Linked DNA regions of Azoarcus sp. KH32C. The protein of the gene in region 2 interacts with the protein of the main gene of each other region in a pairwise test. Links are inferred from orthologs where the notes say so. Each region holds a gene or a part of one and is shown on either strand. Other genes may lie near its edges.

Region 1 (15,987 bases), 1.2 Mb from region 2 along the record:
AAGATGATGGGAACGTCCTCGCTGTGCGGGTCGGCCTTGATGCGCCGGCACACCTCGAAGCCGTGCATGCCCGGCATCCGCACGTCGAGCAGCACGAGGTCGGGGCTGCGGGCCTGGATCGAGCGCAGCGCGAGTTCGCCGCTCTGCGCCTGCCGCACCGCATAGCCGGCCTCGTGCAGCCACAGCGACAGCAGTCTCAGGGAGGCGGCCGAATCATCCACCAGCAGGATCTCGCCGCGGTCCTCGCTGCTCGCAGGTTGTTCAGCCATCCTTGCCCCTCGCAGGCATCAAGATTCGGTTTGCCATGGATACGCGGGCCCAGTAGACCACGCACAAAACCCGTGCCACAAGAGAGGAAATACTCAGTTCGGTCCCCTCAGACGACAGGCAGCGCCTCCTCCTCGAGCCAGGCTTGGAGCCCCTCCAGCACGATGCCGAGCCGCCCGTCAAATTCCGTGAGCGCGGACTCGAGCGCGTCGTCCTCGCCGGCGCAGAGGACCGCCTCCAGCCGCCCCGCAGCCGACGACAAGGCCTCGGCGCCGATAGAAGCCGCAGACGACTTCAGCGAATGCGCGAGACGCGAAGCGGCTTCCGTGTCGCCGCGGCGAAGCGCGTCGCGCAATTCGCCGCTCGTGCCGGAGCGCGTCTCGTGGAACATGCGCAGCAGCTTCGCGTGAAGCTCCCGCCTGCCGAAGCAGTGCTTCAGGCCGGTTTCGACCGAGATTCCGGCGAGCGCACGCGGCGAAGCACAAGCGGGGACGGCAGGCGGCGCCGAAGTCTCGCACCGCTGCCCCCAGGTCGCGAGCTTCGCGAACAGCTCGACCGGGTCGAAAGGCTTGCTGATGTAATCGTTCATGCCAGCCGCGAGACACTTCTCCCGATCGCTCGCAAGCGCATGGGCAGTCATCGCGATGATCGGCAGCTCGCCGTCCGGCCGGTCGCGCCGAATCAGGCGCGTCGCGTCGTAGCCGCTCATGCCCGGCATCTGGATGTCCATCAGCACGACGTCGAAGGCTTCGCGGCGCACGCGCTCCAGGGCTTCCTCGCCGTTGCCGGCGGTGACGATATGCCCGCCCGCGACCTCGGTCAGGAGATCCCGCGCGAGCTGCTGATTCACTTCGTTGTCCTCGACGAGCAGCACACGAAGGCCGGCGAGCTTGGGCTGAATGCGCGGCGCAGGTTCGGCCGGGGCGGGAGGCGCGGCAGGCAGCGCTTCGGCATGGCCGACGCCGAAGCGCGCCGTGAAATGAAAGTCGCTGCCCTGGCCCGGCTCGCTCGCGACGCCGATCTCGCCGCCCATCAGCTCGACGAGCCGCTTGCTGATCGCGAGGCCGAGCCCCGTGCCGCCGTGCTTGCGCGTCACTGATGCGTCGGCCTGCGTGAAGGGCTGGAAGAGCTGCGCTACCTGCGCCGCCCTCATGCCAATCCCCTGGTCGCGCACGGAAAAGCGCAGCATGACATCGCCGTCCACCATGGCTTGCGGAGCGACCACGACGACGACCTCGCCGTGCTCGGCGAACTTCACCGCATTGCCGCCCAGGTTGATCAGCACCTGGCGCAGGCGCAGCGGATCGCCGACGAGCACCGGCGGCACGTCCGCGGCGACGTCGAGCCGGATATGCAGCCCCTTCTCCTCGGCGCGCGGGCCGATGATGTCGACCATATCGCCAAGCACCTCGTCGAGGGCGAACTCGCAGGATTCCAGGTCGACCTTGCCGGCCTCGATCTTCGACACGTCGAGGATGTCGTTGATGATGCCAAGCAGCGAGTTCGCCGCGCCCTTGATCTTCCTGAGGTAGTCGTCCTGCTTGGGGCTCAGCTCGGTGTAAAGCGCGAGGTTGGTCAGGCCGAGGATTGCATTCATCGGCGTGCGGATCTCGTGGCTCATGTTGGCGAGGAACTCGCTCTTCGCCTGTGCGGCGGCCTGTGCCGCATCGCGCGCGCTGACGAGTTCCGTCGTGCGTTGCGCCACCAGTTCCTCCAGATGCTTGCGATGGCGTGTCAGCTCGTCCGCGTTGCGGCGCTTCTCGGTGATATCCTCGCGCACGGCGACGAAGTGCGTGATCGCGCCGGCCGGGTCGCGTATCGGCGTCGCGATGACGTATTCCGGATAGGTTTCCCCGTTCTTGCGCTTGTTGATCATCTCCCCCTGCCAGTGCTCGCCGCGACGCAGCGTCCCCCAGAAACTCGCGTAGGTCGACGGCGGCGTCAGGCCGGACTTCAGGAATCGGGCGTTGCGGCCGATCGTCTCCTCGCGGCTGTAACCCGTGGTGCGCACGAAGGCTTCGTTCACATACTCGATGTTGGCCTCGACGTCCGTGATCAGGATGCTCTCCGCGCTCTGCTCAACGGCGCGCGACAGCTTGCGCAGCTGATCCTCGGTCCGCTTGCGCTCGGTGATGTCGATCCGGTTGCCGACGATGTAGCCGCTCGGGGTGCGGTTTTCGACGATCAGGATCCAGCGCCCGTCGCCCAGCTCCTGCTCGATCGGTCGCCCGGTCGGATTCTGATGCTCCTGCACGCGCCGTCGCACCCAGGCGTCGATGTCGCCCATCGCGTCCTTGTACTGGCCGCGCTCCGCCCCCTTGCGGACGATCTCTTCGAAGGTCGCGCCGGGAACGATCAGATCACGGCTCAGCGCGTACTTGTCACGATAGGCGCTGTTACAGATCACGAGCCGATCCTGTTCGTCGAAAATCGTGAACCCGCTCGCAACCTGCTCGACCGCTTCGCGCAGCAACTGGTTGGCGCGCTCAGCCGCCTCCGCGGCCGCCTTCTGCGCGGTGACGTTCTGTCCGACCCCGCGATAGCCGGTGAAACGCCGCTGGGCATCGAAAATGGGCAGTCCGCTGACCGAAACCCACACCGTCGCCCCGGTCGCATCACGCATCGCATACTGGAAGTTGCGGAAGGGCTCGTGCCGGCGCAGCAGCGCCATATGGGCGCGCGACATTTCCGGGGCGTTGAGATCGTCCTCGGCAAACACTTCGGCACGCGTCCGACCGAGCATGCTCGCCGCCGAGCGGCCGCAGGCGCGTTCGAAGTTCTCGGACAGGTAGCACAACCTCAGGTTGGCATCGAGTTCCCAGAACCAGTCGGCCGAACTGAGCGAGAAATCGCGGAAGCGCTGCTCGCTGACACTGCGGGCGCCGTCGACCTGGCGGCGTGCGCTGATGTCCTCGACGGTCGACCAGATGTAGTTCCTGCCGTCGCGCCCGACGATCACAATGCCGCTGACGCGGACGGGCACGAGGCTGCCGTTGCGCCGCAAATACTCGCGTTCATGAGGCCCATAGCGGCCGACTCGCAGGACTTTGCGGACGTCGGCCTCGGACAGCCGGCCCGGCCTCGGCACCCGCGATTCCGGATCATGCAGTTCCGCAGCCGAGCAGCCGCAGATGCTGCGGTAAGCCTCATTGAATTCGACGAAGCGCCCTTGCATGTCCGTGAGCGCGATGCCGAGCGAGGACAGCTCGAAGAGCCCCTTCAGTTTCTGCTCGCTTTCCCGCAGGGCTTGGGACCGTGGCCACATGCCATGGGTGATGAAGCGGGCGATGCCGCGCCACATCCGGGCGAAAAGACCTCGCTCCTCCCGCGCGCGCCACCCCGCGCTCGTCCCGCCCGGACCGTCCATCTCCCGCTATCCCCTTCGTCTCCCCGATTATTGTTTGATGATATGACACTCCGTACGCTCGCGGGGCGCGGCGCTCATGGCCCGCAGAGGAAGCTTCGTCGGCCCCTGGCCCCACTGCACGACGGCAGACGGGATCGCCGACAGCGCGACCACCTCCGCCGCCGCACCGCGCCGGATCGCCTCCTTCGGCATCCCGAACACGACGCAGGACTCCGCGTCCTGCGCCAGCGTGTGCGCGCCGGCGTTGCGCATCTCGAGCAGCCCAGCGGCGCCGTCGTCGCCCATGCCGGTCATGATGATGCCGAGCGCATTCTTCGCGGCGCACTTCGCGACGGAGCGGAAGAGCACGTCGACCGACGGCCGATGGCGATTCACGAGCGGTCCGTCGATGACGTCGACGTGATACTGGGCGCCGCTTCGCCGCAACAACATGTGCTTGCCGCCGGGCGCGATCAACGCACGGCCGGGGATCACGCGGTCGCCGGAGGCGGCTTCCCGCACCTCGATCTCGCACAGGCTGTCCAGCCGCCGCGCGAAGGACGCGGTGAATTTCTCCGGCATGTGCTGCACGATCACGATACCGGGGCTCACGCGCGGCAAGGCCGAGAGCACCGCCTCCAGCGCGAGCGTGCCGCCCGTCGAAGTGCCGATCGCGACGATGCGGTCGGTGGTTTCTGCCATCGCCCCGCTCGCCGGCGCGAGGATCGCATCCGCGCTGAGCTTTGAGGGCGCTCCGAGCGCAGTCCCGCGGCGCAGGTTGCGCAGGTTCGCGCGCGCGGCGCCCTTCACGGCACCAATCAGGTCTTCCGAGGCGTCGCGCAGGAAGGACTTGATGCCCAGCGTCGGCTTCGTGACGATCTGCACGGCGCCGGCTTCGAGCGCCTGCATCGAGGTCGTCGTGCCGGCCTCGGTCAGCGACGAGCAAATCACGACCGGTGTCGGGCGCTCCGCCATGATCTTGCGCAGGAAGCTGATGCCGTCCATGCGCGGCATCTCGACGTCGAGCACGATCACGTCCGGCCATTGGCGCGCCATATGGTTGAGCGCGAAGATCGGGTCGGACGCGACCCCCGTCACCTCGATCGCCGGATCACTCTCCAGCACGCCCTGCAGCACCTGGCGGACGACCGCGGAGTCGTCGACGAGCTGGACCTTGATCTTTGCCATCGCCCTATCGTCCTTTGGCCCTCTGGCCTCAGCGCAGCGAGAAGAAGCCCATCGTCCGCTGCAGCTTCTCCGCCTGACCGTTCATCTCGTCGGCGGTCGCGGCGAGCTCCTCGGCGGCCGTGGCGTTCTGCTGCGTGATCTGGTTCAACTGGTTCATCGCGGCGTTGATCTGCGCAACCCCCGCCGACTGCTCTTCCGACGCGGCGGCGATCTCCTGCACGAGGTCCGAGGTCTTGCGGATCGACGGCACCATCGCGTCGAGGAAGCCACCCGCCTTCTCCGCCAGCCCGACGCTGCCCTTCGCGACTTCGCCGATCTCGCGCGCCGCGACCTGGCTGCGCTCGGCGAGCTTGCGCACTTCGGTCGCGACGACCGCGAAGCCCTTGCCGTGCTCGCCGGCACGCGCTGCCTCGATCGCGGCGTTCAACGCGAGCAGGTTCGTCTGGTAGGCGATGTCATCAATGATGCCGATGCGCTCGGCGATGCTCTTCATCGCCGCGACCGTCTCCTTCACCGCCGCGCCGCCCTCGACCGCCTCGGCCGAGGACTGCGCCGCCATGCCGTCAGTGACCTTCGCGTTCTCGGCGTTCTGGCTGATCGACGAAGACATCTGCTCGATCGACGCACCCGTCTCCTCGACGCTCGCCGCCTGCTCGCTGGTCGTCTGCGACATCGACTGCGCGGTCGCCGACACGCCGTCCGACGAGGACGACAGCACCGAGGCGGCGTTGCGGATGTCGGTGACGATGCTCGCGAGATTGCCCGCCATCGTATTCACGGCGTGCGTCAGCTGGCCGATTTCCGTACGCAGGTCGGCCACGCCCTGCATGCGCAAGTCGCCCGCGGCAACGATCTGGCAGCCGCGGATCGCGTCGCCGAGCGGACGCAGCAGCTTGAAGACGAGCAGCCACCAGACCAGCGCCGCGAGCGCGACCCCGGCGCCGGCGAGCGCCGCACGCGTCACCGTGTCGCCGAGGCCCGTGCCCAGCGCGAGCAGGATCGCCGCCAGCCCGACCGACGCGAGGCTCGTGCGCGCCTGAATGTTCAGATGCGCGAGCGCGCCAATCCGGCCGGCGAGACCGCTGCGCACCACCGCGCCGCCCTTCACCGTCAGTCCGCGCGCCGATCCCTCGCGGAAGCGGCGGTAGATGCGCTCGGCCTCGTCGACCTGCGTGCGTGTCGGCCGCGAACGCAGCGACATGTAGCCGACCACCCGCCCGTCCTCCCAGATCGGGTTGGCGTTGGCCTCGACCCAGTAGTGGTCGCCGTTCTTGCAGCGGTTCTTGACCATGCCGCGCCACGGTCGCCCGCCCTGCAGCGTCTTCCACAGGTCGGCGAAGGCCTCCGGCGGCATGTCGGGGTGGCGGATGACGTTGTGCGGCTTGCCGATCACCTCCTCCTCGGAGAATCCGCTGATCTCGAGAAAGGGGCGGTTGACGTAGGTGATGCGGCCCTTGAGGTCGGTCTTCGAGACGATGTACTCGCCCTCGGCGAGGTGTCGCTCCACATTGGTCACGGGCATGTTCACGCGCATGGCGAGTCTCCAGATCAGTTGTGCGGCACGGAGTCCGGTTGCGGGACCTCCGCCGCGGCGCTCATTTCGGTCCTCTCGCCGGCGGTCGCGAGGTCGTCGAGGGAAAGCACGTCGTTGACGCTCAGGATGATTGCGAAGCGCCCATTCACCTTGCCGATACCGGCGATGAAATCGGCCCGCACGCCGGTGCCGAAGCGCGGCGCGGGCTCGATGTCGGCCGGCGCCATCTCGAGCACCTCCGACACCGCATCGACGACGACCCCCAGGTCGTACTTGCGTTCGTCCGACTCGACTTCGACGATCACGATGCAGGTCCGCCGGGAGACGTCCGTGCGCTTGCGGCCGAAGCGCGCCGACAGGTCCACCACCGGCACGACCGAGCCGCGCAGGTTGATCACGCCGCGGATCGCCTCCGGCATCGTCGGCACCTCGGTCAGCTCGCCGTACTCGATGATCTCCTTCACGTGCAGGATGCCGATCGCGAACAGCTCGCCGCCCAGCATGAAGGTCACGTACTGCACCGGCACGTCGATCACCGGCTCCACTGCGGTCTCCAGCCTTGCGCCCATCGTCGCGGCTCCTCAGAAATTCACGAAATCGAGATCCAGATCGCCGAAGGCCGGCTGGGAGGCGCCCGCCGGCGTCGAGCGCGCTCGCCGAACCGGCTTCGTCGCCGGCTGCACGCTCTCCGACGCGCTCGCCGCCCCCCTCACCACCACTCCCGTCTCGACCTTGAAGAAGGCCATCGTCCGCTCCAGCTTGGCTGCCTGCCCGCTCATCTGTTCGGCCGTCGCGGCGAGCGCCTCGGTGGCCGCGGCGTTCTGCTGCGTGATCTGGTTGAGCTGCGTCATCGCGGTGTTGATCTGCGCGACCCCCGCCGACTGCTCTTCCGACGCGACGGCGATCTCCTGCACGAGGTCCGAGGTCTTGCGGATCTTCGGCACCATCGCGTCGAGGAAGCCGCCCGCCTGCTCCGCGAGCCCGACGCTGCCCTTCGCGACTTCGCCGATCTCGCGCGCCGCGACCTGGCTGCGTTCGGCGAGCTTGCGCACTTCGGTCGCCACCACCGCGAAGCCCTTGCCGTGCTCGCCGGCGCGCGCCGCCTCGATCGCGGCGTTCAATGCCAACAGGTTCGTCTGGTAGGCGATGTCGTCGATGATGCCGATGCGCTCGGCGATGCTCTTCATCGCCGCGACCGTCTCCTTCACCGCCGCGCCGCCTTCGACCGCCTCGGCCGAGGACTTCGCCGCCATGCCGTCGGTGATCTTTGCGTTCTCGGCGTTGTGGCTGATCGACGAGGACATCTGCTCGATCGACGCGCCCGTCTCCTCGACGCTCGCCGCCTGCTCGCTCGTCGCCTGCGACAAGCCCTGCGCCGTCCGCGTCACCTGCCCGGCGGCGGCGTTGAGATTGCCCGATGCGCTACGCGCCTCGACAATCACCGCCGAGAACTTCTCCGCCATCCGCCGCACGGCCGCGAGCATACTGCCGCGGTCGTCCGGCGCGACGCGCACGCTCACGCTCACGCCAAGGTCGCCGGCGGCGAGGCGCTCGATCACCGCCTTCGCATACGCGGGCTCGCCGCCCAGTTGCCGCAGCAGCCCCCTGAGGATGAACGCTGCTCCGGCGCCGAAGGCCGCAAGCACGAGCCATGCGACCAGCACGCACTGCTGCAGCGCATCGGCACTTTGCGCGCCGAGCTCCGCGACGGCCGGCAGCGTGCCGGCGACGCGGACCGCCTCCGCAATCCTTGCGACTTCGTAGTATGCGAGGCCCGCCAACGCGGCAAGGCCGAGCACCGCAACGCCCGCGAGGGCATACAGGCGCTGCGTGAGGGTCATTTCCCCGTTCATGGCAGTACGTCTCCGTCAGTGATTTGCAACCGGTCAGCCGATGGCGACCGCCCGTTCCGATGCACTGGGCCGCAGCACGCGCCCGCCGCCCGCCGCGTCCCGCGCCGCCGCCTCCTGCAACAGCGACGGCACATCCAGGATCAAGGCCACCTGGCCGCTGCCGAGGATCGTCGAGCCGCCGATGCCGCGCACCCGGCTGAAGACCTTGCCCAGCGGCTTGATCACGGTCTGGAACTCGTCCATCAGCTCGTCGACGACGAGCCCTGCTTTGTGCGCGCCATAGCGCACGACGACGATGCTTTCGCGATGACCGCCGCAGCCGCCGAGGCCGAAGTGATCGCGCAGCCGCAGGAAGGGCAGGATCTCGCCGCGCAGGTTGATGTAGGTCCGCCCCGTCGCCGCCTGCCGGTCCGCCTCGGAGAGCTCGACGCATTCCAGCACCATGTCGAGCGGCACGACGTAGGCCGCGTCGCCGACGCCGACGAGGAAGCCGTCGATGATCGCGAGCGTCAGCGGCAGCCGGATGCGGATCGTCGTCCCCAGCCCCTCGGTGCTCTCCAGCTCGACCGTGCCACGCAGGGCCTCGATGTTCTGCCGCACCACGTCCATGCCGACGCCGCGGCCCGAAAGATTGCTGACCTGTTCCGCCGTCGAGAATCCCGGCTCGAAGATCAGCTTGTAGATTTCGTGCTCCGTGAGGCTCTGCCCGGGCTGCACCAGTCCGCGCGCGACGGCCTTCGCGAGGATGCGCTCCTTGTTCAGCCCGCCCCCATCGTCGCTCACCTCGATCACGATGCAGCCCGAGTCGTGGTACGCGTTCAGGCGCAGCGTCCCGCGCACCGGCTTGCTGCGCGCGAGGCGGAGCTCGGCCGATTCGATGCCATGGTCGATCGCGTTGCGCACAAGATGCGTCAGCGGATCGGCGATGCCCTCGACGACGCTCTTGTCGAGCTCGGTCTCCGCCCCGGTGATCGCCAGTTCGATGTCCTTGCCGAGCTCCTTCCCGACGTCGCGCACCACGCGCTGGAAGCGGTTGAAGGTCTCGCCGATCTGCACCATGCGCAGGCGCAGCGCGCCGTCACGGATCTCCTCGACGAGGCGCGAGATCAGCGCCGTCGCCTCAAGCATCGCGCCGTCGCTCCGCTGCTGCGCGAGCAGATTCGCGCCCGCACCGGCGATGACGAGCTCGCCGACGAGATTGATCAAGCTGTCGAGCTTATCCGCCGGCACGCGCACCAGCTTGTTGTCCGCAGCCTTGCTCTCGCGGTTGCGCACCTGCTTGTCGAGCGCGCTCTGCACGACCTGCGGCGCCACCACCTGCTGCTCCACGAGCAGCTCGCCGAGCGGCCCTGCCACCGGGCCCGCCGCGAGTGCGGTCTGCCAATCGAGCCCGGCTTCCAGTTCGCGCCGCGTCAGGGCGCCGCTCGCGACGAGGATCTCGCCGAGGCGCAGATCGTCCTCGGGCAGGCGCCGGATCAGCTCGATGTACTCCGACACCTTGCTGCGCGGCGGCAGCACGTGGATCTCCGAATCCTCGCGCACGAACTCGAACACGTTCTCGATCGTTTCCTTGCTCGCGCCAGAATGCAGCTCGATCTCGAAGCCCAGATAGCAGGCTTCCGGGTCCATCGCCGGGCCCTCGGGCATCGCGTCGGACAGCGTCGTAATCGACACGACCTCCCCGACGGTCGCCAGATAGCGGATGAAGGACAGCGGATCCATGCCGTTGCGCAGCACATCGCGGTCGAAGCGCAGGGAGATGTGCCAGTTGTCGGTCGCGACGACATCGCCATCACCGCGTTCCAACGCGCCTCCGCCGGCAGCCTCAACGCCCCCGCGCGACTCGGTGGGCAGCGTCGTCGCCGCGATCGCCGGCTTGCCCAGGAACTCCCGCAGTCTTGCGATCAGGCGCTCGCCGCAGGCCCGGGTCTCCGCGTCCAGCGCCATCGCCGGCACGTGCGCCACGAGCTTGCCGATGTGGTCCCCGCAGGGTAGCAGCAGCGCAATCAGGTCGCCGCAGACCTGGATCTCCCGGGTCCGCAGCTTGTCGAGCACATGCTCCAGCACATGCGTGAATGCGACGATCGGCTCCAGCCCGAAGAGTCCGGCCGAGCCCTTGATCGTGTGCGCGGCGCGAAACATCGCGTGGATGAGCTCGTCATCCGCAGGCGCGCTTTCGAGGCGCAGCAGCGCCTCCTCCATGTCGCGCAACAATTCATCCGCCTCGGCGATGAAGGTGTCCAGAGCCTGATCGAAATTCACGTCTTCGGTCCCCTCAAGGATTGACACAGAGCGTCCAGATCCAGGCGTCAGTTCCGAGACACTCCGCCCTCTGCGGCGCAGTCATCCAGAAGGCTGGCAAGCTGCATCGTCTCCAGCGCGTCCTTCACTACATCGCTGCACCCGGCGACCCGCAGTTCGATCCCGCGCTGTGCGGCCTCGCGCCTCGCCAGGATCAGCAACTGCAGTCCCGCGGTATCCACCTCATTCACCGCCGACATATCCAGATGCACGACCGGGCCGGCGTCCAGCGCCCTCATCAGCAGCCCATGTTGTTCCGCGACGGTGTAGATCGTGAGCTCGCCTTCCGGACGGAAGCCGGCCGGCCGCTCATTCACGGCATCGGATAAAGTTGAGGAGTTCATCGGGTCCGCCTCTCCACTGTCTGCAGGAACTGCCGCGATTCGGTTGCCGATTGCGTATGCCAACGTGGAATGCAGTATCTGCTTTGCGGACTGAGGGGCGAGAGCGTCCAATTACACGCGTGGACTAGGTAATTTCTCACGGGCGCACGAGGCGCGGGCAATCGTCGGCCCGGGCCGCCCGTAAACGAAAAAACCCGGCAACCACGAAGGGCTGCCGGGTCTTACCGAACCGGGTACTACGAGGCGTCGCTTAAAACGGGATATCGTCGTCGAAGTCGCCGAAACCGCCGCCGCTGCTCGGCTGGCTCGGCGCGCGCTGCGCGGGCGCGGCCTGCGGAGCTTGACGTGCCGGAGCCGGGGCCGGCGCGTCATAGCCGCCCTCTGACTGGCGCATCGGCGCATCGCCGCCCGAACGCGAACCCAGCATCTTCATCTCGTCGGCACGGATTTCCGTCGTGTAACGATCCTGGCCGTCCTTGTCCTGCCACTTGCGCGTCTGCAGGCGGCCTTCCACGTACACCTGGCTGCCCTTGCGCAGATATTGCGACGCGATCTCCGCGAGGCGGCCGAAAAACACCACGCGATGCCACTCCGTTGCTTCCTTGCGCTCGCCGCTCGCCTTGTCCTTCCAGGTCTCGGTCGTCGCGATCGTCACGTTGCAGATCGCGTCACCGCTCGGCGCATAACGCGTTTCCGGGTCCCGACCCAGGTTGCCGATCAGGATCACTTTGTTCAGGGAAGCCATCCCTTTCTCCTCGAATACAAATTCAAATTAACGCGCGGCCGCGCTCGCAACGGCACGTCGCACAGGTGGATTCATCGATGTCGCCAGCAGCAGCCAGATCACGGCGAGCAGCCCACAGGCAAAATTCACGGCGCCACTGCCATAGTGTTCAGCAATCCAGCCGCCCATCGCCCCCCCCAGGAACAGCCCGACGGACTGCAGCGTGTTGTAGAGGCCCAGCGCCGTACCCTTCGCATGCGGGGGCGCGACGCGCGAAATCCATGACGGAAGAATAGCTTCGAGCACATTGAACGCAACGAAGAACAACGTCAACCACAAGCCCAGCGCCGGCAGGCTGCGCCCGAAGGCATACAGGCCGGCCTGCACCACTACCAGCAGTCCGACGGCCGTGCTGAAGATGGTCTTCATTCGACCGCCCTTCTCGGCGATGATCACCGCCGGCACCATCAACGCGAACGACAGCACCACCGCCGGCAGATAGACCTTCCAGTGCTCGGGCAGCGGCAGCCCGCCCCCCGCCACCAGCGCCGCGGGCACCAGCACCCACATCGCGGTCTGGATCAGGTGCAGCACGAAGACACCGAAGTTCAGGCGCATCAACTGCCCGTCGCGCAGAACATCCGCGAAGCGCCCGCCGTTCGCGCGCGGCAAGGCCGGCGCCGCCGGCACGACATACAGCACGACACCGATCGCCGCCAAGGCCAGCGCGCCGGTCAGCCAGAAGATCCCGTCCATGCCGATCAGCGAATACAGCACTGGTGCCGCCACCATCGACAACGCAAACACCAGGCCGATGCTCGACCCGATCATCGCCATCACCTTGGTACGATGCTGATCCCGCGTCAGATCCGCCGCCAGCGCCGTCACCGCCGCCGAAATCGCCCCCGCCCCCTGCAACACGCGGCCGACGATGACGATCTGGATGCTCGCCGCAAGCGCCGCGACAACGCTACCCAATGCGAACAGCACGAGTCCGAACACAATCACCGGCTTGCGCCCAAAGCGGTCCGACGCAACCCCGTAGGGCATCTGCAGGAAAGCCTGGGTCAGCCCGTAGGCGCCGATCGCGAGCCCGACCAAGCTCATGTCGTCCCCGCCCGGCAGCTTGTGGGCATGCAACGAAAACACCGGCAGGATCAGGAACAGGCCGAGCATCCGCAGCGCAAAAATGGCTGCCAGGCTCGCGCCGGCTCGCCGCTCGGCAGGTGTCATGGAGTCTTGCTGGGGTCGGGACATGGGAGACGGCAGACGAGACAAAGTGGGGATTCTAACATCCGCCATCGCCGGGTTTGTTTCAGGTCAGTGTTCTCTCGTATAGTTGCATGTTCCCCTCGTCGGCCCAGGTCCATGGACGAAATCCGCATTCGCGGCGCGCGCACTCACAACCTCAAGAACATCAACCTCGACCTGCCGCGCAACCGCCTCACCGTGATCACCGGCCTGTCCGGCTCGGGCAAGTCCTCGCTCGCCTTCGACACCCTCTACGCCGAAGGCCAGCGCCGCTACGTCGAATCGCTGTCGGCCTACGCGCGCCAGTTCCTGCAGCTGATGGAAAAGCCCGACGTCGACCTCATCGAAGGCCTGTCGCCGGCGATCTCGATCGAACAGAAGGCCACCAGCCACAACCCGCGCTCGACCGTCGGCACGGTCACGGAAATCCACGATTACCTGCGCTTGCTCTACGCGCGCGCCGGCACGCCGCACTGCCCGGACCACCCCGACCAGGCGCTCGAAGCGCAGACCGTCTCGCAGATGGTCGACCACATCCTCGCGCTGCCCGAGGACACGCGACTGATGATCCTCGCCCCGGTGGTCTCGCATCGCAAAGGCGAGCAGCACGAGCTCTTCTCCGAATTGCGCGCCCAAGGCTTCGTCCGTGTGCGCGTGGATGGTCAGGTCGGCGAGCTCGACGCCATGCCGCCGCTCGAAAAGGGCCGCCGCCACAGCGTCGAAGTCGTCATCGACCGCCTCAAGGTTCGCGCAGACCAGCGCGGCCGCCTCGCCGAATCCTTCGAGACCGCACTCACCCACGCCGACGGCCGTGCGATCGCCGTCGAAATGGACAGCGGCCACGAACACCTCTTCTCGGCCCGCTTCGCCTGTCCGATCTGCAGCTACTCGCTCGCCGAACTCGAACCGCGCCTCTTCTCGTTCAACAACCCCTCCGGCGCCTGTCCGAAATGCGACGGCCTTGGCCAGGTCGAATTCTTCGACCCCGCCCGCGTCGTCGCCCATCCCGAACTCTCACTCGCCGCCGGCGCCATCCGCGGCTGGGACCGCCGCAACCAGTTCTACTTCCAGATGCTCGCCGGGCTCGCGAGCCACTACGACTTCGACGTCGAAGCGCCGTTCGAGACCCTGTCCGAAGAAGTCCGCCAGGTCGTCCTGCACGGCTCGGGCCGACACAAGATCACCTTCCGTTACCTCTCGGACAACGGCCGCATGGTCCCGAAGGAGCACCCCTTCGAAGGCATCATTCCCAACCTCGAACGCCGCTTCCGCGAAACCGACTCCATCGCGGTACGCGAAGAGCTCGCCAAGTACCGCGCCACCCAGGCCTGCCCCGCCTGCCACGGCACGCGCCTGCGCAGCGAAGCGCGCCACGTGCTCATCGGCGGCCAGTCGCTGCATACCGTCAGCCACATGCCGCTCGGCGAGTGCAAAGCCTTCTTCGACGAACTCAGCCTCAGCGGCCAGCGCGCGCTGGTGGCCGCCAAGATCGTCAAGGAGATCTCCGACCGCCTGAGCTTCCTGATCAACGTCGGCCTCGACTACCTCTCGCTCGACCGCTCCGCCGACACCCTTTCCGGCGGCGAAGCCCAGCGCATTCGCCTCGCCAGCCAGATCGGCTCCGGCCTCACCGGCGTCATGTACGTCCTCGACGAACCCTCGATCGGCCTGCACCAGCGCGACAACGACCGCCTGCTCACGACCCTGCGCCAGCTGCGCGACCTCGGCAACACCGTGATCGTCGTCGAACACGACGAAGACGCCATCCGCTGCGCCGATTACGTCGTGGACATGGGCCCGGGCGCCGGCGTCCATGGCGGCGAAATCGTCGCCCAGGGGACCCCGACCGAGATCATCGCCAACCCGCAATCCCTCACCGGCGCCTACCTCGCCGGCCACGAGGCCATCCAGCCCCCCGTGCGCCGCAGTGCGCCCAACCCGGAACGCCTGTTCCACCTGCGCGGCTGCACCGGCAACAACCTCAAGGATGTCACCCTCGAACTCCCGGTCGGTCTCTTCACCTGCATCACCGGCGTCTCCGGCTCAGGCAAGTCCACGCTGATCAACGACACCCTCTACGCCATCGCCGCACGCCACCTCTATGGCTCCAACATCGAGCCCGCCCCCCACGGCGAGGTCGAAGGGCTGGATCACTTCGACAAGGTCATCAACGTCGACCAAAGCCCCATCGGCCGCACCCCACGCTCCAACCCGGCGACTTACACCGGCCTACTCACTCCGGTGCGCGAACTCTTCGCCGGCGTCCCCGAAGCGCGCGCACGCGGCTACGGCCCCGGCCGCTTCTCGTTCAACGTCAAGGGCGGACGCTGCGAAGCCTGCCAGGGCGACGGCATGATCAAGGTCGAGATGCACTTTCTTCCGGACATGTACGTCCCCTGCGACGTCTGCCACGGCAAACGCTACAACCGCGAAACGCTCGAAATCCGCTACAAGGGCAAGACCATCTACGAGGTCCTCGACATGACCGTCGAGAACGCCCTCGAATTCTTCCGCCCCGTCCCCGGCGTCGCGCGCAAGCTCGAGACCCTGATGGACGTTGGCCTCGGCTACATCCGCCTTGGCCAGAGCGCGACCACCCTCTCGGGCGGCGAAGCCCAACGCGTCAAACTCTCCCTGGAGCTCTCAAAACGCGACACGGGCCGCACCCTCTATATCCTCGACGAACCCACCACCGGCCTGCACTTCCGCGACATCGAACTGCTGCTCGGCGTCCTGAATCGCCTGCGCGACCACGGCAACACCATCGTCGTCATCGAGCACAACCTTGATGTGATCAAGACCGCCGACTGGGTCATCGACCTCGGCCCGGAAGGTGGTCACCGCGGCGGCCAGATCCTCTGCACCGGCGCTCCCGAAGCGATCGCGGGCCACCCGGCCAGCCATACCGGCCGCTACCTGAGGAAACTCCTCCCTGCGACCGCCCCCGCGTGACGGCGCCAAGACAGTTCGCTCGCTCAGTCTGCTTTCAGCGCTTACAATTTGATCAGCACCAGTCCTCGCTTGCCCCGGCTCCCCCAGTTGAGAATCGCGGCCGAAAGCATTAAGGAGACCGCCATGCCCGAAGTCCCGAACGACCCTCAAAGCATCTTCCTCGACCGCATCGAACGGCGGGTGAAGATCCTCAAGACGCTTCTCGACGCAGCTCTGGGCGTCTACCT
Region 2 (15,452 bases):
CGGCACCGAGCGCGAAGAAGCGGCGCAAACCCAGCCGCAGCGCAGCGGCCGTCCGGAGCGCCAGGAACGTCCGGAACGTGCCGAGCAGCGCCCCGAACGGACCGAGCGCGCCGACACCGGCGAACGCGAAAAAGCCGCTCGCCAGGAGCGCGGCGAAGGTGCAGGCCGCAATCGCCAGGGGCGCCAGCGCAATCAGCCGAAGGCTACCGAAGGCATGGAGGCCGCCCAGGAACTCGCTGCTGTCGACGCCGCCACGGCAGCCCTAGCCGCGTCGCAGGAAGCTCCTGCCGACACGGCAGCCACGGGCGAGGAAGGCACGCCGGAAAAACGCCGCCGCCGCAGCCGCGGTCGCCGCGACCGTCGCGGAGCGGAAGATCAGGCAGTTGCCGGCGTAGCAACCGACGAAGTGTCCGCCGCCGCAGAGCCGGCGAGCGAGGAGCCGGCCGTGGCCGTCAGCACCGAAGCCCCGGAAGTTGCCGCGATCGAACAGATTGCGAGCCTGGAACCATCCGTGGCGCCGGCACCCGTCGAAGAGCCCGCCCCGCTGCCGGTCGTCGCAAGCCCCGCGGAAGTCGTGGCGGCCGCGATGGAAGAGGCCCCCCTGCCCGTTCCGGCCACGACAGCCGAGGTGGTGACCGCCGAAACACAAGTGCAAGAACACGCGGTGGTCGAGATGGCACAGCCCGAAGCTCTCCCCATGACGCAAACGCTGGCGGAGACTCCGGAGACCGCAGCGCAGGAAGCTTCTGAGCCGGCAGGACAGCCGGCCGAAGTCCCCGTTCTGGTCGCAGCAGCCGCCGAAGCGGAACCGGTTGACCTTGCTCAGGCGGTAGAAACGGAGGCGCCTGTAACCGAGGTTGAGGTTGAGGTTATGGCCATCGCCGAACCGGCCATCCAGCCGCAGACTTCCTCGAGCACGGGTAATGCCGGAGCCACTGCTGTTGCACCCGGCCCCGCAAAGACCCCGTCCGCCCCGATCGACCTTGGCGTCGCTCTGGCCGATAGCGGGCTTGTGCTGATCGAGACCGACCGGCAGAAGGCTCAGACTTTCTCCAGCGGAGCCCCGGAAGCGCAGCCGCTCGGCCGCCGCCCGCGTCCCACGGTTGCGATCGTGAGCGAGCCGTTGGAGCAGGTCGAAACCCGCGGCAAGTCAAACTGACGCGGAAAGCATGACGAATCTGCGCAAGGCTCCGAAAGCGGGGTCTTGCGCGGACGTCGTTCAAGCCCCCTGCCCGATGCCCCCCCTCGCCGACCGGGCAATCAGCTCCTGAATCAACCCTTCCACTGCGTCCTCGCAGTAGTCGAGCACGGCCTCGAATCCCTTCTCCCCCCCATAGTACGGATCTGGCACCTCATCCAGCCTGTAGTTCCGGGCATAGCGCATGAACAGAGCGAGCTTCTCGCGACAGGCGTCCGGGCAAGTGCGCCGCATGTATTCGAGATGAGTGGCGTCCATCGCCAGCAGCAGATCGAACTCGTGGAAGTCCTTGGCTTCGAGCCGGCGCGCGCGTAGCGCGCCCAAGTCGTAGCCGCGCCGCAACGCCACCTTTCGGGTGCGTGGATCGGGAGCCTCGCCGACATGGAAGTCATGCGTGCCGGCCGAATCCACTTCGATCAGATCGGACAGTCCAGCGGCCTGGATCGCATGACGGGCGACTGCTTCAGCCGTCGGCGAGCGGCAGATATTCCCGGTACACACAAACAGAATTCGCGTCATCGTCATCTCGCTCAGCTGCCGCTTCCATGTTGGTCGGCCCCGAATGCCTGCTGACGGAGCCGAAAGAGTTGATCACGTACCGCCGCTGCCTTTTCAAACTCGAGATTGCGGGCGTGCTCCTGCATTTCCTTCTCCAGTTTCTTGATACGCTTCGCAAGCGTCTTCTCGTCGAATGCGAAATACTCCGCCGGCGCGTCGGCAACATGCAAAGCACTGCGCTCTTCGTCGCTCCCATAGACACCGTCGATGATGTCCTTGATCCGCTTGCTGACCGTCTTGGGGACGATTCCGTTCGCCTCGTTGAACGCGACCTGCTTGGCCCGCCGCCGGTCGGTTTCGTCGATGGCCGCACGCATCGACCGGGTGATCACGTCGGCGTAGAGGATCGCCTTTCCATGAATGTGGCGAGCCGCGCGGCCGATCGTCTGGATCAGGGAGCGTTCGGATCTGAGGAAACCTTCCTTGTCCGCATCGAGGATCGCGACGAGGGACACTTCGGGAATATCCAGACCTTCCCGCAGCAGGTTGATGCCCACGAGGACGTCGAATTCGCCAAGCCGCAGGTCGCGGATGATTTCGACGCGCTCCACGGTATCGATGTCCGAATGCAGGTAACGCACACGGATGCCGTTTTCCCCCAGATAGTCCGTAAGATCTTCGGCCATGCGCTTGGTCAGCGTCGTCACAAGGACGCGCTCGCCGACATCGATTCGTCGCTTCGCTTCGGACAACAGATCGTCGACCTGCGTCGTTGCTGGACGGACCTCAATGGCGGGGTCGATGAGCCCGGTGGGCCGGACCACCTGCTCGACCACCTGCCCTTGGTGCGTCGCCTCGTAATCGGCGGGGGTGGCCGAGACGAAAATCGTCTGCGGCATCAGGCGCTCGAACTCTTCGAATCGTAACGGACGATTGTCGAGCGCCGACGGCAGGCGGAAGCCGTACTGAACCAGGTTGTCCTTGCGCGATCGATCCCCCTTGTACATTCCGCCGACCTGCGGGATCGACACATGGGACTCGTCGACGAAGAACAGCGCATCGGACGGCAGATAGTCGATGAGCGTCGGCGGCGGTTCCCCGGGGCCACGGCCCGACAGATGACGCGAATAATTTTCGATGCCCTTGCAAAACCCCATCTCGTTCAACATCTCGAGGTCGAAGCGAGTTCGCTGTTCGATGCGCTGTGCCTCGACGAGCTTGCCCGAGCGGTAGAAGTAATCGACGCGCTCGCGCAACTCCTCCTTGATCGCCTCGATGGCCTGCAGCACCGTGGCGCGCGGCGTCACGTAGTGGCTCGACGGATAGACGGTGAAGCGCACGAGCTTCTGCTTCAGATGCCCGGTCAGCGGATCGAAGAGCGTCAAATGCTCGATCTCGTCGTCGAACATCTCGATGCGAACCGCAAGTTCCGCGTTTTCGGCAGGGAACACATCGATCACGTCGCCCCGGACGCGGAACGTTCCGCGCCGGAAATCGATGTCCGAGCGCGTGTACTGCATCGCCACCAGGCGCTGAACGAGGTCGCGATGAGCCATGCGCTCGCCTTCGCGCAGATGCAGGATCATCGCGTGATAGTCGACCGGATCGCCGATACCGTAGATGCACGACACAGTCGCAACGATCACGACGTCGCGCCGCTCCATCAGGCTCTTCGTCGCAGACAGCCGCATCTGTTCGATATGCTCGTTGATGCTCGAATCCTTCTCGATGAAGAGGTCGCGCGACGGGACGTAGGCTTCCGGCTGGTAGTAATCGTAGTACGACACGAAATACTCGACGGCATTTTCCGGAAAGAATTCGCGGAACTCGGCGTAGAGCTGTGCCGCAAGCGTCTTGTTCGGCGCCAGCACGAGCGCCGGGCGGCCGGAGCGCGCGATGACGTTGGCCATCGTGTAGGTCTTGCCCGAGCCGGTCACGCCCAGAAGCGTCTGGTACATCAGGCCATCCGTGATCCCTTCCGTCAGCAGAGCAATTGCGGACGGCTGGTCTCCCGCGGGCGGAAACGGCTGATGAAGTCGGAACGGACTCCCCTCGAAGGTGATGACCGGAGTGCTGTCGCTCGGATGCGTCATGTTAGAATTTCAGGTCGTTTGAGGCCCTTCCTCTGCTTGCTGCACTGGGCCGACTGATCATTATTTCGCAATTCGCGACCCAAAGCACGGCACCAAGGCACATCGCCCTGTACCGGCTGAGGATCGCGGACGTACTTCCCGCCCACCCCTGGAGTTGTTGATATGCCCGCTTCGATCTTCGCCGCCGTCGAGATGGCGCCCCGTGACCCGATTCTCGGCCTGAACGAGGCCTTTAACGCCGATTCGCGTGCCGAGAAAGTGAACCTCGGCGTCGGCGTCTACTACGACGACAACGGCAAGATCCCGCTGCTGAGCGCGGTCAAGACTGCCGAAAAGGCCCGCCTCGAAGCTATGCCGCCGCGTGGCTATCAGCCGATCGAAGGCCCGGCCGCGTACAACAACGCGGTGCAGAACCTGCTCTTCGGCAAGGATTCGGCGCTCATCGCCAACGGCCAAGTCGTCACCGTCCAGGCCCTCGGCGGCACTGGCGCACTGAAGGTCGGCGCGGACTACCTCAAGCGGCTGCTGCCCGGCGCAACCGTCTATATCTCCGACCCGAGCTGGGAGAATCACCGCGCCCTGTTCGAATCGGCCGGCTTCCCCGTCGAGAACTATCCCTACTATGACGCGGCGACCCGCGGCGTGAACTTCGCCGGCATGAAGGCCAAGCTCGATCAACTCGCCCCAGGCTCGGTCGTTGTGCTGCACGCTTGCTGCCACAACCCGACGGGTGCCGACCTGAGCGAAAGCCAGTGGGGCGAAGTCGTCGAAGCCTGCCGCGAGCGCGCACTCGTCCCGTTCCTGGACATGGCCTACCAGGGCTTCGCCGACGGCATTGAACCGGACGCCATTGCCGTTCGCCTGTTCTCGGCCAGCGGCCTGCAGTTCTTCGTGTCTAGCTCCTTCTCGAAGTCGTTCTCGATGTACGGCGAACGCGTCGGCGCCCTGTCGATCGTCACGGCCGGCAAAGACGAATCGGCCCGCGTGCTGTCGCAGGTCAAGCGCGTCATCCGCACCAACTACTCCAACCCGCCGATCCACGGCGGTGCCGTTGTCGCTGCTGTGCTGAACTCGGCTGAACTGCGCCAGATGTGGGAAGACGAACTCGCGAGCATGCGTGATCGCATCCGCGCGATGCGCGTCGGTCTCGTCGAGTCGTTGAAGGGTGCCGGCGTGGCCCAAGACTTCTCCTTCGTGATCCAGCAGCGCGGCATGTTCTCCTACACCGGCCTGTCGGCCGCGCAAGTGGAACAGCTCAAGAACGAGTTCGGCATCTACGCGGTGTCCACCGGCCGTATCTGCCTCGCCGCACTGAATTCGCGCAACATCGACTACGTCGCGAAGGCGATCGCTTCGGTCGTGAAGAGCTAAAAAATCTCGATCAATTATTGACGAACCGCCGCGTGGTATCTATACTGCGCGGCTTCTTTCCCCGATAGCTCAGTCGGTAGAGCAACGGACTGTTAATCCGTGTGTCCCTGGTTCGAGCCCAGGTCGGGGAGCCAAATTCGGCTCAGGCGCGTTTCGCATGGGCAAATAATACCGATCCCCGATAGCTCAGTCGGTAGAGCAACGGACTGTTAATCCGTGTGTCCCTGGTTCGAGCCCAGGTCGGGGAGCCAGTAAAACAACACAAAGGCCACTCTTCGGAGTGGCCTTTGTGTTTTTCGGTCTGCGTCGGCACTTCCTATCCGCGCCAGATCACCCAGTATTTCTGCGGCCACCTCAAGGACCCCCACCACCGCTCGCCCTGATCGTGGAGTTCGATCCCGTCCGACGTCAGCGTGTAGTAGTGCGCCTGCAGCCCTTCGGTCCCGCACGGAACGATGTAACCGTTACGTTCCAGAAATCCGAAGTAATGCACGGCCAGCGGGACGCCTTCGAGATGCATCAGACACGACAGATCCCATAGTCGTATGAACGGATGCCCAGATCGCATTGCGCGCAACAAGCGCAGCACATGCCAACGATGCGGAACACGTTCCTGACGGCGAAAATCGACGGCGCTCGAAGTCATGAGGATCTCCCGGCTTAAGCGTTCGAGGCAGGCCCTTGAGAAACAAGATCGGCTCCCCGTCTGCACAGCCCGGACATCGGACCAGCTCTCGCCAGGGGGAAACGATTCGGTGCAGGAAAGCACCTGATTCGAGTCTAGGCGGGTGATTGCAAGTTTCAAGGACAACCCGGTGGGCGCTCCCACAAAACATACGCAGGGCACGTTCCGGTGTACGAATACCCACAAGCCGGCTCCCGCCACGTGTTGCAAACGCGACCAGTGAAATAAACGCGACAAAACAGCAACGTTCTGTTTTTATTTATATTTTCAAGACTTAACAATAGAAAATCCGCTTGGCACAGGTCCTGCAATATGGCCATTGGAAGCGCTGCCGGCCGGCAGCACGAATGGCAAATATGCGAGGACATCATGGCCTACAAAATTCTCACCTCTTCCTGCACCGCTTGCGGGGCCTGTGAGCCCGAATGCCCGAACGACGCCATCAAGGAAAAGAACGGCATGTTCGCGATCAAGGCCGATTTGTGTACCGAGTGCATCGGCCACTACGACGATCCGCAGTGCATCGCGCAGTGTCCTTCGGACGGCACGATCGTGGTCGACAAGAGCGTGCCGCGTTATCAAGCCTGAGAGACCGGGAGCTGCCATGCACAGCGTCGTCTGTATCAAGCAGGTGCCCGACTCGGCGCAGATCCGCGTACATCCGGTCACCAACACGATCATGCGCCAGGGCGTCCCGGCGATCATCAATCCCTACGACCTTTTTGCGCTCGAAGAGGCCCTGCGCCTGAAGGACAGGTTTGGCGGCACAGTGACGGTGATCACGATGGGACCGCCGATGGCCGAGGTGGCGCTGCGCAAGTGCCTGTCCTTCGGCGCGGACGACGCGATCCTCGTTTCGGACCGCGCCTTCGCAGGTGCCGATACCCTGGCGACGTCCTGCGCCCTCGCCTCCGCGATCAACAAGATCCGCGAAAACATGCCGGTCGATCTGATCTTCACGGGCAAGCAGACGATCGACGGCGACACCGCGCAAGTGGGACCCGGCATCGCCAAGCGGCTCGACTATCAGCTTCTGACCTATGTCTCGGCGATTCGCGAGATCGATCACGACAATCGCGAGATCGTCGTCGAGCGGCGCGCCGAAGGCGGGGTGCAGGTGCTGCGCACGAAGCTGCCGTGCCTGATCACCATGCTCGAAGGCACGAACGAGATGCGCTACGCGGACATGGACGACATGTTCCGCGCTGCGCGCTACCCGCTGAAGCTCTGGGATCGCGTCGCGGCCGGCATCGAGAACCCGGACGTAGTGGGTCTCAAGGGCAGCCCCACCGTGGTGGGCAAGGTGTTCGCACCGAAGCCGCGCAACAAGCGCGCCGAGATCGTCGAGACGATCGACAACGATCCGAAGAACCTCGCGGCGACGCTGCTCGCGAAGGTCTTCACCCAGCATCCCAAACTCGAGCGTGAAATCGCTCGTCTGGCCAAGTGAGGACGAGATCATGAACGAACCCGTCAAGAAGCCAGCGCGCAAGAAGGTCGAAGTCGATCCGCGCTTCGTCAATTACAAGCACGTGTGGGTCTTCATCGAGGCCGAGCGTGGCGTCGTGCATCCCGTGTCGTGGGAACTGCTCGGCGAAGGGCGAAAACTCGCCGACTCGCTGGGCGTCGAGCTCGCCGGGGTCGTGATGGGCCCGCCGGGCGAGCGGACGCGCGCGATCTGCGGCGAGGCTTTCCACTACGGCGCCGACCTGTGCTACCTCGTGCGGGACGAAGCCTTGCACGACTACCGGAACGAACCCTATACGAAGGCACTCACCGAGCTGGTCAACACCTACCAGCCGGAAATCCTGATGCTCGGCGCCTCGACGCTTGGTCGTGACCTCGCCGGCTCGGTCGCGACGACACTCGCCACCGGGCTCGTCGCCGACTGCACCGAACTCGTCATTGAGGCCGAATCGCGCAACCTGGCATCGACGCGCCCGACCTTCGGCGGCTCGCTCCTCTGCACGATCATGACGCAGCGCCATCGCCCGCAGATGGCGACGGTACGGCCGCGGGTGATGGCGATGCCGGAGCCGGACACCTCGCGCACGGGCCGCATCGTCGAGCACACAGTGACGTTCGTCGAATCGTCGATCATCACCAAGGTCCTCGAGTACATCCCGGACAACCTGCAGGACAAGCCGCAACTCGCCTTCGCCGACATCATCGTCGCCGGCGGGCGCGGCCTGAAGAAGCAGGAGAACTTCCAGCTCGTGTGGGATCTAGCGAAGGTGCTGGGCGCCGAAGTCGGCGCGTCGCGCCCCATCGTTCAGGCAGGCTGGGCGGAACTCGATCGCCAGGTCGGCCAGTCCGGCAAGACCGTGAGACCGAAGCTCTATATCGCAGCCGGCATCTCGGGCGCGATTCAGCACCGCGTGGGCATGGACGGCGCCGATGTGATCATCGCGATCAACAACGACGCGAACGCCCCGATCTTCGACTTCGCGCACTACGGCATCGTCGGCAACGCGATGCAGATCCTGCCCGCCCTCACCGACGCCTTCCGCGCCCAGATCGCACAGGCGCGCAAAGCCGGCTGACATTCAGATCCAGGAGAAGATTCATGGCCGAAAAGTTTGATGTCATCGTCGTCGGCGCCGGCATGGCCGGAAACGCCGCCGCCTACACGGCCGCCAAGGCGGGCCTCAAGGTGCTTCAGATCGAGCGCGGGGAATACCCCGGCTCGAAGAACGTGCAGGGCGCGATCCTGTATGCCGACGCGATCGAGAAGATCATCCCGGAGTTCCGCGAGTCGGCACCGCTCGAGCGCCATCTGATCGAACAACGTGTCTGGGTGCTCGACGACACGTCCCACGTCGGCAGCAACTACCGCTCGGAGGAGTTCAACCGCGAGCCGTACAACCGCTACACGATCATCCGCGCCCAGTTCGACAAGTGGTTCTCGGAGCAGGTCACCAAAGCCGGCGGTCTGGTCATCTGCGAGACGACGGTACAGGAGCTGCTGATGGACGGCAATCGCGTCGTTGGCGTGCGCACCGACCGCAAGAACGGCGACGTCTTCGCCGACTGCGTGATCCTTGCCGACGGAGTGAATTCCCTGCTCGCCAGGAAGGCTGGTTTCCACGAGGAACTCAAGCCGAAGGACATCGCACTGGCGGTCAAGGAGATCCACTTCCTGCCCCAGGAGACGATCGAGTCCCGCTTCAACATCGGCGAGGACGAAGGTGTCGTCATCGAGATGGCGGGCAAGATCACCGCGGGCATGATGGGGACCGCTTTCCTCTACACCAACCGCGAATCGATCACGCTCGGCGTCGGATGCATGCTGTCGGACTTCAAGAAGCAGAAGACGACGCCCTACCAGCTGCTCGAACAGATGAAGGCGCATCCCTCGATCAAGCCGCTGATTGCGGGTTCGGAAATGAAGGAATACGCGGCACACCTGATTCCCGAAGGCGGCTACGAAGCGATTCCGCCCGTCTATGGTGACGGCTGGATGATCGCCGGCGACGCGGGCATGTTCGTCAATGGCATCCACCGCGAAGGCTCCAACCTCGCGATGACCACCGGCCAGATCGCCGCCGAGACGCTGATCGACCTCAAGACCGCCGGCAAGGAATGTTCGGCCCGGAACCTCAAGGTCTATCGCCAGCGTCTCGACGCCAGCTTCGTCATGAAGGACCTGAAGAAGTACCGGAAGATGCCGGAGATCTTCCACAAGAGCCCGCAGTTCTTCACCACCTATCCGGAGCTGCTCAACCGCGCTGCGCACACGATGGTGAAGGTCGACGGTATCGACAAGAAGACCAAGGAACGCGAAATCCGCGGCAGCTTCCTCGCCGCCCGCTCGCTGACCGGTCTGTTCGGCGATGCCTTCAAGCTGTGGCGCGCCTTCCAGGCCCGCTGAACGACCGTCGCAAGGAGAAAGGAAATGACGCAAGTGAAGGTCGAAGAGAAGCTGTTCCAGAACCGCTATCGCGTCGACGCCGGGCGGCCGCACATCCACATCAAGCAACCGGACCTGTGCGCCAACCACTGCACCGAGCAGCAATGCACCACCTGCTGTCCGGCTGGCTGCTATATCGCCGAGGGCAATGGCAGGGTCGTGCTGATCACCGACGGCTGCCTCGAATGCGGCACCTGCCGCATCATCTGCGACGAGCATCGCAACGTCGCTTGGGAATGGCCGCGCGGCGGCTTCGGCATCCTGTTCAAATTCGGCTGACGAGGGATCATGGACGACATCCACCTTTTTCTCGCCCACGCCGTCCGGCTTGAAGCCGAAGCTGCCCGGCGCTTTGAAGAACTGGCGGACGCGATGGCCACTTTCGGCAACACGGAGGTCGAAACCTTCTTCCGCAAGATGGCGACCTATTCGCGCGAGCATCTTGCCGAAGCCCAGGCGCGCAGCGGCTTCCGTCCGCTGCCGCCGCTCGCTTCCGATGAATACAGCTGGCCGGACGGGACAAGTCCGGAGACGGCCGGCTGGGCAGGCGTGGACAGCCTGATGGGCGTGTCCGACGCGCTGCAGCTCGCACTCCAAAGCGAGCAGGCCGGACGGGATTTCTATGCCGGCATCGCCGCGACGACAAAGAATCCCCGCGTCAAATCGATGGCCGACGAATTCGCCGTGGAAGAAGCCGAGCATGTGGCCGCGCTGGAGCGCCTCATCGAGCGCTGCGCCGCCTGAATCGGCTCCGCCGCCGCTCCGTCCGTCGCCGGCTCAATCCTCCTCGCGCCGCCGATGGCGGGGCTTTCGGCCGCCGCTCTGGTCGGCGGCATGCTTCGCACTCGTCATGACCGCCAGCGCTTCGGCGACACGGTGATTCACGCTCTCGCGCGGCAGAATTCCCTTGGCGTCGGGAATGCCGGCCTCCATACCGGTAAGCAGCGTGATCGCCTCATCCACATTGGCCACGGGAAAGACGTGAAACCGGCCGGCCCGGGCGGCCTCCACGACCTCCTCCCGCAGCATCAGCTGTTTCACGCTCGCGGCCGGGATCAGGACCCCCTGCTCCCCTGTCAGGCCACGCGCGCGGCACAACTGGAAGAACCCTTCGATCTTCTCATTCACCCTACCGATCGCCTGCACCTCCCCGAACTGATTGACTGAACCGGTGACCGCGAAACATTGACGAATCGGAACTTGCGCGAGCGCCGAGAGCAAGCAGCAGAGTTCCGCGAGCGACGCCGAATCGCCCTCGACCGGCCCATACGACTGCTCGAACACGAGACTTGCCGCCAGCGAGAGCGGCTGATGGCGCGCATATCGGGCTGCGAGGAAGGCCGACAAAATGAGCACGCCTTTCGAGTGGATCGCACCGCCAAGTTCCGTTTCGCGCTCGATGTCGACCACGTCCCCCTCGCCGAGCCGCGCCGTCGCCGTGATCCGCACCGGATGCCCGAACTGCTCGCCCGCGATTTCCACGATCACGAGGCCATTGACCTGACCGCAACGGGTACCGTCGGTCGAAATCAGCGTTGTCCCGTCCAGCATCGACTCGAGGACGCGTTCCGAATAGCGCCCGAAACGCCGCGCACGCGCCGCAATTGCCCCATCGATCTGAGGAGCGCCCACGACGGGAACCCCGGACTGGCGTGCGTGGTAGTCCGCTTCCCGCAGCAAATCGGCCAGGTGACGCGTCTGCAAGCTGAGCCGGCCGGCGTCTTCCGCGAGGCGGGCGCCTTCCTCGACCATGCGTGCCAGCCCTTCGCGATTCACCGGCAGCAGGTTCGATGCACGAGCGAGCGTGGCGAGCAGGCGCACGTATTGGAGGGTCAGCGTGTCCGTGCGCAGCATGTCGTCGTCGAAGTCCGCGGCGACCTTGAACAAGTCAGGGAAATCCGGGTCGTTCTCGGTCAGGAGGTAGAACAGTTCGCGGTCGCCGATCAGGATAACCTTGACGTCGCACGGCACCGGCTCGGGCTCGAGCATCTGGACGTTGGTCCAGCCCTGGGCCTCGGCGGGCGGCTCGATGCGAACTTCCCGCGCACGCAGCGCACGTTTCAATCCCTCCCACGCGAAAGGCTGCGTCAGGAGCCGATCCGCATCTACAACGAGATACCCGCCGCACGCCCGGTGCAGCGCACCGGCGCGAATCAGGTTGAAGTGGGTGATCAGCACGCCCATCTGCGCGATGAACTCCACGCGACCGATGAGGTTTCCGAACACGGGATTGTCCTCGTACACGATCGGGGCGCCATGTGTCGAGGAGTGATCGACCAGCAGCTTCACCTGATAGCGATGGAACCGCTGCCCGCCGTCCTCACCCGCTTCGTCCTCGTCCTCCAAGCTTTCCTGCTCGGCCGCATTCTCCAGCACGTCCTGGGCAACGGCATCGAGAAAGCGCAACACCTCGGGCAGTTCTGCGTATGTTTCACGCATCGGACGTATCAGATGCGTGACGGCCGGCGCCAGCGCGTCGCGGGCCGCCCGCTTGACCGATTCCCGCAAGGCGGTGCGCCAACCGGGGAAGTCATCGAGGAGATCGGCGAGCTTTTCGCTCCATGCGCTCACCTTGCCTTCGATCGCTGCGCGTTCGGCCGGCGGCAAGGCTTCGAACGCGTCCGGCGACATCGCCTCGCCGTTGGCGGTCGGAGCAAAGACAAAACCTTCGGGGGTCTGCAGCAGCGAGACGCCATCTGCCGAACATGCCTCGCCGAGCTCTCGCAAGGCCTTCTCTTCCCGGGACTTGTGCGCCTGCAGCAGGGAGTCGACGCGATCGCGATGCGTATCCGCCTCAAGCGCGGCTTCGATCGCCGGACCGAGGTCCGCGATGAAGGTCTGCATCTGCGCATGCAACGCTGCTCCGCGCCCAGCGGGAAGCTTGAGCAAGCGAGGGCGGTGGGGATTGTCAAAGTCGTTGAGATAGCACAGGTCCGGGGGAACCTCGCGACGCTCGGCGAATTCGCGCAGCAAGCGCAAGGCCACCGCGTGCCGCCCAGTCCCTGCCTCGCCTAGGACGAACAGATGGTAGCCGGGCTGCCCGATCGCCAGACCGAATCGCAATGCCTGTTCGGCCCGCGCCTGCCCCAGGCCGCCCGGCAGGTCCACCAAATCGTCGGTCGTCTCGAAATCGGGCCAGTCAGGCATGCAGCGTCGGCACAGATTCTCAGCCGACAGCGGACCGGGGCGAGCCATGCAGTCGTTCTCCTGATGCCGGAAAACAAACGGGAGACTCCATCTACTGCACCGGAACCGCCATCGTCCAGATACCGAAGCGGTTCAGGTCGGGAAATCGTGTCCCCTATCGGATTCCCCGGCGCGAGACATCGCCCCACCGGGAATCTTCCTGCAATGCAATCACGTGCTCGAACTGCGGAAATTTGCGGTCATGCTCCATCATCAGGCGCATCAGCGTCAGAGCATGCTCCTTCGGAAACCCTTGGCGGGTCCCGCCTCGCGTATCAGTCATCAGCTGGAAAAGCAGCTTCCGGCACTCCGCCGACCCCCACATCGCCTCGATCTTCCGGAGATGCGGAAACTTTGCGAAGAGTTCAGCGACAGGGATTTCAATTGCGCTTGAAGACATAGGGAATGCGGCATCCAATTGAGGTCAATTCACGCAAGATCTACTACTTTAGTTTTGTATCCCACAAAACGGTTCCTCGCCAGCTGAGACAAATACGTAAGCGGTCTCGCAAATCCAGCGTGGCACCAAGCGTAGATTCACATCTCACCCTTGCAGTGGAACGCAACGCTGCCGATAATCGTCCAAACAGCTGTCAGCCCAGACGACTCTCTGCAACTCCTTCCCCTTGCATTGTGGCGCCCGCATCCAAAAATGCAATGAAATTCATTCCAATCCACCTCGCCAACGCCCAGCCCATCGCGTCCGAAGGCATCATCATACCGAATCCGGGTATGCCACTGCATGACCGGCGAGGACGCGCCGTCCATGATCTGCGGATTTCCGTCACCGATCGCTGCAATTTCCGCTGCGTCTATTGCATGCCCCGGTCCGTCTTCGGCGCCGACTACCCCTTCCTGCCGCGCAAGGAACTCCTCTCCTTCGAAGAAATCACTCGCGTTGCCCGCGCTTTCGCTGCCCGGGGAGTACAGAAGATCCGCATCACGGGCGGCGAACCGCTGTTGCGCAAGCATGTCGAGAATCTGGTCGCGATGCTCACCGAGATCGAGGGCCTGGAGCTCACGCTCACGACGAATGGAGTCCTCCTTCCACGCATGGCCCGCACACTGCGTGACGCCGGACTGCACCGAGTTACGGTGAGCCTCGACGCGATCGACGACGCAACCTTCCGCGCGATGAACGACGCCGACTACCCCGTCGCCGCAGTTCTGCAGGGGATCGAGGCGGCAGAGCGAGCCGGACTCGCCCCGATCAAGGTCAACATGGTGGTCAAGCGCGGGGTGAACGATCACGGGATCGTGGACATGGCGCGCCATTTCCGGGGTTCCGGCCACATTCTGCGCTTCATCGAGTTCATGGACGTCGGCAGCTCGAACGGCTGGGAAATGAGCGCGGTCCTACCGTCGCGCGAAGTCATCGCGCGCATCAACGAAGTCTTTCCGGTCGAACCCATAGAACCCAACTACACGGGCGAAGTGGCGGAGCGGTGGCGCTATGTCGACGGACAAGGGGAAATCGGCGTGATCTCCTCCGTCACGCAGGCCTTCTGCTCGACCTGCACGCGAATCCGGCTTTCGACCGAAGGCAAGCTCTACACCTGCCTCTTTGCCCAGCAGGGACACGACCTGCGGGAACTGCTGCGCGCCGGCGCCAGCGACGAAGAACTCGACCGCGCGATCGCAAACGTCTGGTCCGCTCGGGAAGACCATTACTCCGAGATCCGAACAGCGAACACTGCTGGGCTGCGGAAGATCGAGATGTCGTACATCGGGGGCTGAAAGCCCCCATCCCCTCCGCCGAACTCGATTCCACTGTCGTTCTCCTTGCCCGGATCCGAAGACCGGGCAAGGGACTTGCTTGTCGGGATGCGCGCATCGGCGCCCGATTCCGAGATGACGTCCATCGCGCCACAAGAACTATCCGCCGACGCGATGCCAGGGGCCGCAGCGCCCCTCCCCCGGACAAAACGACTGTTCCGAAAGATGCCTCAACCAAACCAAGCCCGAACTGCTCAGACACTCGCCGCGACCCGCCTCCTGACAGGCACCCTTGCACTCGCTCTTGGACTAGCCATGACTGGTTGCGCCTATCAGGGGGGCACAACGAATAGCGAGAAAGAACCAAAGATTCAACTCGTCTGGCCGGCCGCCCCCGCGGATCCCAGGTTTCGCTACGAGACTCAACTCCGCAATCAGTATGACATTCGTCCCCTGACCGAAGACGAACGCTTGAAACAGATGCTCACGGGCCCTTCGAGCAAACCTGGAGAGCCCGCGTACCGCAAGCCATCCGCCCTTGCCGCTCGGAACGGCAGGATCTACGTCGCCGACCCCCCCACAAACTCGATCGTCGTATTCGACGTACCCCGTGGGCGAGTATTTCAGATCGGGGTTCGCGAACCCAACAACGTCACGAGCCCCACCTCCCTCGCCATCGACGGAGAGAACAACGTCTACGTGCTCGACGCGAAGAGACATCAGGTCATGGTATATGACTCCCTTGGCCTCTTCATGTATGCAGTCGGCAACCCGAAGGAGCTCTCCAAGCCATCG

Evidence for each region.
Region 1: the proteins of uvrB (region 2) and uvrA interact in binary tests that used the Escherichia coli proteins (3 or more experiments, as listed by UniProt). The link is inferred for Azoarcus sp. KH32C from one-to-one orthologs.

Annotation. Positions count from the first base shown.
Region 1 is NC_020516.1:4,390,926-4,406,912, forward strand. The notes cover bases 12,534-15,960. They hold uvrA (excinuclease ABC subunit UvrA), read left to right. Parts: upstream 12,534-12,925; coding sequence 12,926-15,760; downstream 15,761-15,960. Other genes in these bases: AZKH_RS19675 (MFS transporter), read right to left, coding at 12,534-12,790; AZKH_RS19685 (hypothetical protein), read left to right, coding at 15,884-15,960. In the rest of the region: AZKH_RS19630 (response regulator), read right to left, coding at 1-269; AZKH_RS26420 (PAS domain S-box protein), read right to left, coding at 377-3,634; AZKH_RS19640 (chemotaxis response regulator protein-glutamate methylesterase), read right to left, coding at 3,662-4,801; AZKH_RS19645 (PAS domain-containing methyl-accepting chemotaxis protein), read right to left, coding at 4,830-6,335; AZKH_RS19650 (chemotaxis protein CheW), read right to left, coding at 6,350-6,904; AZKH_RS19655 (methyl-accepting chemotaxis protein), read right to left, coding at 6,917-8,188; AZKH_RS19660 (chemotaxis protein CheA), read right to left, coding at 8,222-10,450; AZKH_RS19665 (lipid asymmetry maintenance protein MlaB), read right to left, coding at 10,498-10,833; ssb (single-stranded DNA-binding protein), read right to left, coding at 11,084-11,578; more of AZKH_RS19675, read right to left, coding at 11,606-12,533; more of AZKH_RS19685, read left to right, coding at 15,961-15,987. UniProt on the Escherichia coli protein: The UvrABC repair system catalyzes the recognition and processing of DNA lesions. UvrA is an ATPase and a DNA-binding protein. A damage recognition complex composed of 2 UvrA and 2 UvrB subunits scans DNA for abnormalities.
Region 2 is NC_020516.1:3,218,585-3,234,036, forward strand. Bases 1,260-4,151 are described here. They hold uvrB (excinuclease ABC subunit UvrB), read right to left. Parts: upstream 3,790-4,151; coding sequence 1,729-3,789; downstream 1,260-1,728. Other genes in these bases: AZKH_RS14150 (low molecular weight protein-tyrosine-phosphatase), read right to left, coding at 1,260-1,717; AZKH_RS14160 (amino acid aminotransferase), read left to right, coding at 3,952-4,151. Also shown: AZKH_RS14145 (Rne/Rng family ribonuclease), read left to right, coding at 1-1,159; more of AZKH_RS14150, read right to left, coding at 1,220-1,259; more of AZKH_RS14160, read left to right, coding at 4,152-5,160; AZKH_RS14175 (hypothetical protein), read right to left, coding at 5,477-5,806; AZKH_RS14180 (4Fe-4S binding protein), read left to right, coding at 6,215-6,433; AZKH_RS14185 (electron transfer flavoprotein subunit beta/FixA family protein), read left to right, coding at 6,450-7,295; AZKH_RS14190 (electron transfer flavoprotein subunit alpha/FixB family protein), read left to right, coding at 7,306-8,388; AZKH_RS14195 (FAD-dependent oxidoreductase), read left to right, coding at 8,412-9,716; AZKH_RS14200 (ferredoxin family protein), read left to right, coding at 9,741-10,034; AZKH_RS14205 (ferritin family protein), read left to right, coding at 10,044-10,499; AZKH_RS14210 (Lon protease family protein), read right to left, coding at 10,533-12,950; AZKH_RS14215 (hypothetical protein), read right to left, coding at 13,057-13,359; GTP 3',8-cyclase MoaA, read left to right, coding at 13,599-14,678; AZKH_RS14225 (hypothetical protein), read left to right, coding at 14,973-15,452. UniProt on the Escherichia coli protein: The UvrABC repair system catalyzes the recognition and processing of DNA lesions. A damage recognition complex composed of 2 UvrA and 2 UvrB subunits scans DNA for abnormalities.